Regions from separate parts of the Alkalibacter saccharofermentans DSM 14828 genome, predicted to be linked through region 1. Evidence: a T-box and tRNA genes for the amino acid it is inferred to sense, from the RefSeq annotation. Region 1 holds a T-box; the other holds one or more tRNA genes.
The links. A T-box is a leader RNA that pairs with one kind of tRNA and senses whether it is charged. The one in region 1 lies ahead of thrS (threonine--tRNA ligase), so its partner is inferred to be a tRNA-Thr.
Positions count from the first base shown of each region.

Region 2: it has a tRNA-Thr gene. The T-box ahead of thrS (threonine--tRNA ligase) is inferred to sense a tRNA for this amino acid. The anticodon was not compared.

Region 1 covers NZ_FQTU01000003.1:142,437-147,509, forward strand. The annotation lists gene BUB93_RS03625 (aminotransferase class IV) at 2-823, shown strand; gene BUB93_RS03630 (DUF6873 family GME fold protein) at 820-1,533, shown strand; gene BUB93_RS03635 (HAD family hydrolase) at 1,606-2,328, shown strand; T-box leader at 2,371-2,571, shown strand; gene thrS (threonine--tRNA ligase) at 2,612-4,519, shown strand; gene infC (translation initiation factor IF-3) at 4,743-5,073, shown strand, end outside.
Region 2 covers NZ_FQTU01000015.1:53,510-58,582, reverse strand. The annotation lists gene cmk ((d)CMP kinase) at 1-126, shown strand, start outside; gene BUB93_RS09695 (lysophospholipid acyltransferase family protein) at 123-713, shown strand; gene BUB93_RS09690 (bifunctional 4-hydroxy-3-methylbut-2-enyl diphosphate reductase/30S ribosomal protein S1) at 724-2,745, shown strand; tRNA gene BUB93_RS09685 (tRNA-Thr) at 2,841-2,915, opposite strand; tRNA gene BUB93_RS09680 (tRNA-Phe) at 2,948-3,023, opposite strand; tRNA gene BUB93_RS09675 (tRNA-Ile) at 3,035-3,111, opposite strand; tRNA gene BUB93_RS09670 (tRNA-Pro) at 3,127-3,203, opposite strand; gene BUB93_RS09665 (MBL fold metallo-hydrolase RNA specificity domain-containing protein) at 3,279-4,856, shown strand; gene miaB (tRNA (N6-isopentenyl adenosine(37)-C2)-methylthiotransferase MiaB) at 4,960-5,073, shown strand, end outside.

The DNA of each region.
Region 1 (5,073 bases):
CATGGCAGAGATGGTTGGGAAATATTTTTTATTAAACGGAAAAGTTCTGGTAACCGCAAAAGGTGATGTTTCCTTTAAGGGATCTAGCATATACGAAGTGATGAAGGTCTTAAGGGGCAAACCGTTGTTTTTAAAGGATCATTTGAATAGATTCAAGATATCCTTGGAGATGGCGGGATTTAAAGACCTTCCCGATATGGAAACCATAAAAAAGCAGGTATGGGAGTTGATTGATATCAATGATATCCCAGGTGTCAACGTAAGAATCGTAATATCCCCAAATGAGGATGGATACGACCTGATGATGTACTTGTTAAAAACTGCAGCTCCCCCTGAGTTATCAAGGGATTTGGGGGTTTTAGCCAGGACTTATAAAGGCAGACGAAAGGATCCCAATATAAAAAGCACTGCTGAATCATACAAGGATCTCCTTGAAAAACAGGAGTATCAAGGAGTTTTTGAGCTATTGTTCGTAGATGAGAAAAACGAGATTTTAGAGGGCAGCAAAACGAATGTATTCTTTGTTAAAAAAGACGGCATCTATACAGCTCCTGCAGGAAGCGTTCTTCCTGGCATTACAAGGAAACAGATATTTAGCATTTGTATGGAAGAATCTATAAATATAACTGAAAAGTACATCTCGGTGAAAGAGTTGGAGGAAGTCGAGGCGGTATTTTTAACAGGAACTTCAATAGGAGTGCTCTCAGTATCTAAAATAGATGACATGAATTTTGACTTGAATGATAAAACTGTTTCGATGCTTGCTGAAAAGTATGAGGAGAGAGTATCAAGAGATATAGAGAGCGCGGAAATGCCTAAATGAAAATATGTCTTGCATCTGAAGAAATAAGAAGGGAATCCAGAGAAAGCATTCTAAAGCTGGTGGATAAGCTAATCTTCATTAAGCCTTTGGAGGATCTATACACAGCAATTAGTTCTCATGGGGATATTCAAGTATGTCCCGTCGGAAAGAACAAAATAGTCGTCCATCCCAAAATTCACCATGAAACCTTGGGGTCGATGAAAAAAGCTGGCTTGGAGGTATTGACAGGCCAAATGGAGCTTAAAGGAAAATACCCTGAAAACATCTATTACAATGTGGGAATATGCGGCAAGTACTATTTTCACAAGCTGTCGCATACGGATTCCATCGTGAGAGCAGAGCTCGCGAAAGAAAACATAAAACCGGTCGGAGTAAGACAAGGATACGCAAAGTGCTCCATGATATCAATTGGCGGCAGCAGAGCAGTAACTTCTGATCCAGTCATTGGAAAAAAAACTTTAGGTTTGGGCATAGAAACCCTTCTTGTCCCGCCCGGAGGGATTCTGCTGCCCGGACTTGATTACGGATTCATAGGAGGCTGCTGCGGAGTGGATGAAAGTGAGAAGGTAGTCTTTTTAAACGGCAGCACGGATAAATACCTTTACGGTGAAGAATTGAGAGCTTTTATAAAAAAAGCTGGATATGATTTAGTGGAACTCCATGGGGGCGCCCTCGAGGACATAGGAAGCATTTTCATATTGGAGGTTTAAATATACCGCTATTTTGTTTGAATCAACAAAATAGCGGTATATTTAAAAAAAGACATAAATGGAGGTGGCGGCATGAACACGGCAGCCTTTTTCGATGTAGACGGAACGCTGTACCGGGACTCTCTTATGGTGGAGCATTTTAAAAAACTAATAAAATACGAGGTTTTAGACCCTTCAATTTGGCATGGAAATGCAAAGCGGAAGTTTGAAAACTGGGTTAAAAGGCACGGAGACTATGAAGACTATCTCCTAGAGATCGCCCAGATCTATCTTGACAGCATGAAGGGACTGGACAGGGATTACATCAACTTTATAACAGACCAAGTAGTCAAGCTTAAAGGGGAGCGGGTATATAGGTACACCAGAGACAGGATAAAGTGGCACCTAAGCCAAGGCCACAAGGTAATATTTATTTCGGGGAGCCCCTCTTTTCTAGTAGAGAAAATGGCCCAAAAATATGATGTAGACTACTATATAGGCACGGAATACCTAATAGATGAAGACAACAAATTTACAGGAGAGATCGTGCCAATGTGGGAGTCGGAAAGCAAGAATAAGGTAATTGAAGAATATGTAAACAAGTTGGGGATTGATCTTGATTCAAGCTACGCTTACGGGGATACAACAGGGGATTTTGCCATGCTCAGCATGGTGGGTCATCCGGTGCTCATAAACCCTATCAAAAAACTGGTAGAACAGTTTCAGGCAGATGACAAGCTAAGGGCAAAGGCAAGGATTATAGTTGAGAGAAAGGATGTCATCTACCAGATCCCTGCGGATGTGGAGATTCTCTAAACAAAATATTTGACATGGATTAAAAGCTTTAATATAATAACTTCAAAGACGATGAACAGGACACGCTGCAAGATTCCGGTTTTTAGAGAGAAGGCACAAAGCTGAAAGTGCTTTTAAATCAGGGCTTGTGGGCACCACCTTGGAGTTGCAGGTTGAATCAAGTAGGCCTAGCCGGGATGACCGTTATCAAGATGAGAGGATTTCAATCAATTAGGGTGGAACCGCGTATATTACGTCCCTTGCTTCGGCAAGGGATTTTTTGATTTTAAACGGAGGGATAAAAATGATAAAGATTACTTTGAAAGATGGAAGCGTTAAAGAATATGATAAACCCACTACGGCGTTTCAGGTGGCTAACGATATTAGTGAAGGTCTGGCAAGGGTAGCCTGCGCTGCGGAGATTAACGACGAGCTGGTGGATCTCAGGAAAGAAATACATGAATATTGCAGCTTAAACATCTTGACATTCGACAGTGATGGAGGAAAACATGCATATTGGCATACCTCAACGCATGTAATGGCCCAAGCAGTAAAGAGGATATTTCCAGAGGCGAAGTTGGCTATCGGTCCGGCTATAGACAACGGGTTTTATTACGATTTTGATGTAGAGAAAACATTCACCCCTGAAGATCTGGAAAAGATCGAAGGAGAAATGAAAAAAATCATCAAGGAAAAGCACAAGATAGACAGGTTCGAGCTGCCTAGACAAGAAGCCATGGAAAAAATGAAGGACATGGGGGAAGACTACAAGGTAGAGCTGATAGAAGGCCTTCCTGAAGATTCGGTAATCAGCTTTTACCAACAAGGTGAATTTATAGACCTCTGTGCAGGTCCCCATCTTATGAACACAGGGAACCTAAAAGCATACAAGCTCTTGAGCATCGCCGGAGCTTACTGGAGAGGTGACGAAAAGAACAAGATGCTCCAAAGGATATACGGGACGGCATATCCTAAAAAAGCAATGCTTGACGATTATATCAACCGTTTGGAGGAGGCAAAGAGAAGAGATCACAGAAAGCTGGGAAAAGAGCTGGACTTGTTTTCAATACAAGAGGAAGGTCCTGGATTTCCATTTTTCCATCCAAAGGGAATGGTGCTAAGGAATGTACTTGAAAATTTCTGGAGACAGGAGCATGACAAGTACGATTACCAAGAAATAAAAACTCCTGTGATTTTGGATGTGGAGCTTTGGAAAAGATCCGGACACTGGGGTCATTACAAGGAAAATATGTACTTTACTCAGATTGATGACAGGGAGTTTGCTGTAAAGCCGATGAATTGTCCAGGTGGCATGCTTATGTATAAAAGGGCTATGCACTCATACAGGGATCTTCCGATTAAGATGGCGGAACTGGGATTGGTCCACAGACACGAGCTTTCAGGAGCTCTTCATGGGCTCATGAGGGTGAGAAACTTCACTCAGGATGATGCCCACATCTATATGACCAAAGAACAGATAAAGGAGCAAATCATAGAAGTAATAGAGCTGACAGATAAAATCTACAAGGTCTTTGGATTTACATACAGGGTGGAGCTTTCAACTAAACCTGAAAAGGCAATGGGAGATGACAAGGATTGGGATATAGCCACTGATGCTTTGAGGGAAACCCTGGAGGAGAAGGCTATAAACTACCGTATAAACGAAGGGGACGGAGCGTTTTATGGACCCAAAATCGACTTTCACCTGGAAGACTGCATAGGAAGGACTTGGCAGTGTGGAACGATACAGTTGGATTTTCAGATGCCTGAGAGATTTGATCTGACGTATATAGGCGCAGACGGTGAAAAGCACAGACCGGTAATGGTGCACAGGACAGTGTTGGGAAGCATCGAGAGATTCATAGGAATACTTATAGAGCACTACGCAGGGGCATTCCCTTTATGGCTATCTCCCGAGCAGGTGAGGATTATGCCTATAGCTCCTGCTCATCACGAATACGCTAAAGAGATTGCCGCTATGTTGAAGGATAATAACATCAGAGCCGAACTGGATTTAAGGGATGAAAAAATAGGTTACAAGATCCGTGAAGCCCAGCTTCAAAAGACTCCTTATATGCTGATCCTAGGCCAAAAGGAAGTTGATACCAAGACTGTTTCCGTAAGATCCAGAAGAGAAGGAGACTTGGGTTTCTTGGGGAAAGAGGATGTTTTGAAAAATCTTTTGGATGAAATCAAAGAAAAACGCAATTAAGGTTGACTCAGGAGCGAAGAATGTGATATGATTCCTTGGTAACGAAGTAGAAGGTCCACTTCTCACCTTGGGTTCTAAAGGATTCGGGTCAATATGTTTTAATTGTTAATTAAGGCAGGTGGATATTTCTACCTGCCTGTTATTTATTTTATAGGAACTTTAAAGGCTAACAGGCCGATAAGTCAAAAAGCGCCAAGGCGTTTTTAAATTAATACGGAGGTGTATACTTATCAGTAAAGAAATCCAAATCAATGAACAGATCAGGGACAAGGAAATCAGAGTAATAGGTGACGACGGCGAGCAGCTAGGAATAATGACATCAAGAGACGCTCAAAGGCTAGCTGACGAAAAGGAACTGGATCTGGTTAAAATCAGCCCGAATGCAAAACCACCGGTTTGCAAAATCATGGATTACGGAAAATTCAAATACGAGCAAAGCAGAAAAGACAAAGAAGCCAAGAAGAAGCAAAAGGTCATCAATGTAAAGGAAATAAGAATGTCTGCTGCGGTACAAGACCACGACCTTAACGTAAAGGCCAAAAACTGCATTAAGT
Region 2 (5,073 bases), on a different contig from region 1:
GAGGAAGATAAAAACAGGAAAACAGGGCCACTGAAAGTGGCGGAGGATGCTGTCGTTATTGATACCTCGGGACTGGAAATAGATCAGGTAGTGGAATTGATGGCAAAGAAAATCAAGGGAGAATGAATATGTTCTACGATGTGGCTAAATTTTTAGTTAATATTTTTTTAAGCATATACTATAAATTCGACATAAGAGGAAAAGAAAATATACCCAAAGGGGTTCCGCTTATAATAAGTTCAAATCATATTCATTGGGCGGATCCCGTCATAGTAGCCTGCAGGACCGGAAAAAGGCACATAAGCTTCCTAGGAAAGCGAGAGCTTTTCAAGAACAAGATTTTTTCGTGGGTTTTGCACAAGCTTACCGTCATACCCGTAAGAAGGGGAGAAGCGGATGTGAATGCGATAAAAAGCGCCTTAAGGGTACTTAAAAACGGCAAGGTGCTGGGAATATTTCCAGAGGGAACGAGAGTCAAGGAAGGCGTGGAGAGAGATCCTCAATCCGGTCTCGTAGTTCTGGCTCTAAAATCAAAATGCGATGTTATACCTGTAGGTTTGAGGGGTAACTATAAATTTAGAAGCACTATTCACATTAACGTAGGTGAGCCCATCAGTTTGAAGGAGTATTACGGTGTGAAAAATGACAAGGAAAAGCTCAAGGAGATAAGTTTGATGATAATGGAAAGAATCAAAGAGCTGGCTAAGGGTTGAAGGTGGAGACATGAAAATAATCTTGGCTAAAAGCGCTGGTTACTGCTTTGGAGTAAACCAGGCGATGAAAAAGGTGGAAGACGCTCTTGAAAAGGGCGATGATAATATATTTACTTTGGGGCCTTTGATACATAATAGGCAAGTTACTGACAAGCTGGAGCAACAGGGAGTAAAGATTATTAGCGATGTTGGATCTGCTAGGGGCGGCGTCATCACAGTAAGGTCCCATGGCGTGGGTGCTGACATAATTGAAGAAATTGCCGAAAGCGGAATCGAGTTGATAGATGCAACTTGTCCATACGTAAAGAAAATACATAATAAAGTCAAGGAATACTATCAAAAGGATTACAAAATATTCATAGTAGGAGATAGGGCACATCCGGAAGTCATTGGAATAAACGGGTGGTGTGATTACAAGGGAGAAGTAATCAATGATAAAAATAGTGTGCCAATTGACCAAAAATATGATAAAATATGCGTTGTAGCGCAAACTACCATGAATCGCGGGATTTTCGAAGAAATATCTGAAGAGATAAAGAAATTATACCCTGAAGCAATTATTCTTAATACTATTTGCAATGCCACAAAAACCAGGCAGGAGGAGACGGCGCAGATTGCTAAGGAGTCCGACTGTATGATAATCGTTGGAGGCCGACATAGCTCTAATACAAAAAAGCTTGCCGACATCGGAAGGAAGCATTGCGAAAAAACAGTTCACATCGAAACAGCTGATGAATTGGATCTTGATATTTTGAAAGGCTGCGATACAGTAGGCATTACAGCAGGAGCATCAACACCCCATTGGATTATTAAGGAGGTTATCAATAAGATGACAAAATCATTTGAAGAAATGTTGAAAGATTCAGAAATGGAAGCATCCTACGAGGAGACTTTTAGAAGACTTGGAAAAGGAAGCATCGTGACTGGAAAGGTGATAGGAGTAAATAAGAATGAAATTTACTTAAATATCAACTACAAGGCTGATGCGATTCTATCCAAGGATGAATATACTGACGAGGATATCGACCTTACTGAAGAGGTAAAAGTCGAAGACGAAATAGAAGTAATGGTTACAAATTTAAACGACGGGAACGGAAACGTAGAAGTATCCAAAAAGAAGATCATACAAAAGAAGGCTTCAGAGGAGCTCTACAACGCATTCAACGAAAAGAGGCTTCTTGAAGGTTCTGTGATTAAAGCTGTCAAGGGTGGACTTATAGTTGATTTGGGCCTGGGTCAGGCATTCATGCCTGCATCACAGTACCACATGAGATTCGTAAAGGACTTGGAAACCTTGGTTGGCAAGAGCGTAAAAGGTCTTATAATCGAATTTGACAAAAGGAAAAATAGAGTCATTTTTTCTCAAAAGGTCGTATTGGAACAGGAATACAAGGAAAAGAAGGAACAAGAGACCAAAGCAAAGGACGAATTCATTAATTCAGTAGAAATTGAGAATATCTTGGAAGGTCCTATAAAATCAATTACTAATTTCGGTATTTTTGTAAAAGTAGGCCCCATTGATGGGTTCGTGCACATAAGCGACTTGTCTTGGGCAAGGGTAAAACATCCCTCTGACATGTACAAGATTGGGGACGAAGTAAAAGCCGTTGTAACTGAAGTCAACAAAGAAGAATACAAGATCAAGATGAGCATAAAGGAACTGAGTGAAGAGCCTTGGACTGTATTTTCCAAGAAGTACAACACAGGTGATGAAGTGGATGTTAAGATCACTAGAATTGCCCCTTTCGGAGCTTTTGCTGAGATTATGGAAGAGGTTGAAGGTTTGATTCACATAAGCGAACTGTCCCATGATAAGGTTGCAAAGGTAGAGGATGTATTGAATGCCGGCGATCAGGTTACGGCCAAGATAATAGGCATAAATGACGAACAAAAGAAGATTTCCTTGAGCATCAAAGAGCTTGTTGCAGAGCCGGCAAAAGAAATCGAAGTAAATGAGACGGTTTATGAGGATGAGTCAGACAATTCCATAGGGAATATCCTAGGAGATATTTTTGATCAGCAAGATAAATAAGTGAGCTAGGGCGGTTGAATTCAACCGCCCTTTTTGCACACTTGATTTTTAGATAAAATAAAAAAAGAACCGCAAAGCGATTCTAAAAGTTTCTATGGAGCTGGTGATAGGAATCGAACCTACAACCTGCTGATTACAAGTCAGCTGCTCTACCGTTGAGCCACACCAGCTTATAAATTTTTTTAAAAATTCCATTTTAAGATGGTGCCCAAGGGCGGAATCGAACCACCGACACGAGGATTTTCAGTCCTCTGCTCTACCGACTGAGCTACTTGGGCGAAAAAAAAGATGGTGGGCCTTCAGGGACTCGAACCCAGGACCTACCGGTTATGAGCCGGTTGCTCTAACCAACTGAGCTAAAGGCCCCCACGTGTGTTAAAATGGTCGAGGTGGAGGGATTCGAACCCCCGGCCCCATGGTCCCAAACCATGTGCGCTACCAAACTGCGCTACACCTCGTTCGTAGTGACAAATAATAATATACAACAAATAAAAAACTTTGTCAATCAATAAAATAAAAAAGGACGTGATTTTATGAAACTTTCTTTTTACGGCGCTGCTCAAATGGTTACAGGATCTTGTTTTCTGGCAGAAACCCATGGTAAAAAATTTTTAGTCGATTGCGGAATGTTCCAGGGTGGAAAGGAATTTGAAGAGCTGAACTACAAGGAGTTCCCCTTTGATCCTGCAGACTTGGACTTTATGCTGCTGACCCATGCCCACATTGATCACTCAGGGAGAATTCCTAAACTATGCAAAGAAGGCTTTACCGGGAAAATATATACAAATCATGCAACAGTTGAGCTTTGCGACATTATGCTTCAGGATAGCGGCCATATACAGGAGATGGAAAGTGAATGGAAAAACAGAAAAAGGCTGCGAAAGGGTCTGGATGAGAGGCCGCCCATGTACAATGTAGCCGATGCAGTGAATTCCATGAAGCAGTTCGCAGGGGTAGATTACAGGAAAGAAATAGAGATAGATTCCGCGCTTAAAGTCAGATTCATTAATTCAGGACATATGCTAGGCTCTGCCTTTGTGGAGATAAAGGTGTATGAAAACGGACGATGGAATGTCTATCTGTTCACTGGAGATATAGGAAATACGAATATACCATTATTAAAGGACCCTGCGACGGTTGAAGAAGTGGATTACCTGGTTATAGAATCCACCTATGGAGACAGAACTCATTCCAATGGAAGGGGACAAAGCAAGGAGCTGCTTTCCATTATCAAAAAAACAGCTGCGAAGGGAGGAAATATTGTGATACCATCCTTTGCTGTTGGCAGAACCCAGGAGGTATTGTATGATATAAACAAATATAAGGAAAAGGGTCTTTTGGGAGAATTCGATAAAATTCCAGTCTATGTGGACAGCCCGCTGGCGATAAAGGCTACTGAAATTTTCAGAAGAAACTGTAAGCATTTTGACAAGGAAACCAAAAAGATGATAGCCGAGGGAGACGATCCTCTACTCTTTGAAAACCTGCACTTCACATTGACAAGCGACGAATCGAAACAGATAAACTCCGATAAAAAAAGCAAGGTCATTATTTCCGCCAGCGGCATGTGCGAAGCGGGGAGGATAAAACATCATTTAAAGCACAACCTTTGGAGAAAGGAATCTTCTGTAGTGTTCGTGGGATATCAGGCCCCGGGGACACTGGGGTTTTCTTTGAAAACGGGAGTAGGCAAGGTAAGGATATTTGGTGAAGAAATTGCAGTTAAATCAGGGATATATTCTGTAGAAGGATTTTCAAGCCACGCTGATTTGGATGGAATCGTGGATTGGATAGGCTCAAACAAGAAGCTTCCGGAAAAGATGATACTGATTCATGGGGAAAAAGAAGGAATGGAAAACCTCAAAAACACTCTCGAGGACAAATTCCACAGAGAAGTGCTGATTCCAAACATGGGCGATACCATAGAAATTACTTACTCGGAGGAAATCATAGATCACAAGGATATCATTGAAGTGGAGGCGGCGGCAAAGGAAAAAATCACTTCAGAGCTGTACGAGCTAATTGATCTAGTGGAAAAAGGCTACGGAAAGCACGTGGATATGGACAAAGTAATTAATGACATAGAAAAACTTAAGGAGCTTATTTCTTAAACTAAGGGATATTTTCTCTCAATTTTATATATGAAATATGTTATAATTATTACTTGTGCAGAGGCAAAAGTCGAGCACCCATAAGTTTGAAAGGTGAGAGAAAATGAACTATAAAATTACTACTTACGGTTGTCAGATGAATGAAAATGACTCCGAAAAAATATCAGGGATGCTGATGGAGTTAGGGCATGTATCTGTCGAGGACGAAAATATGGCA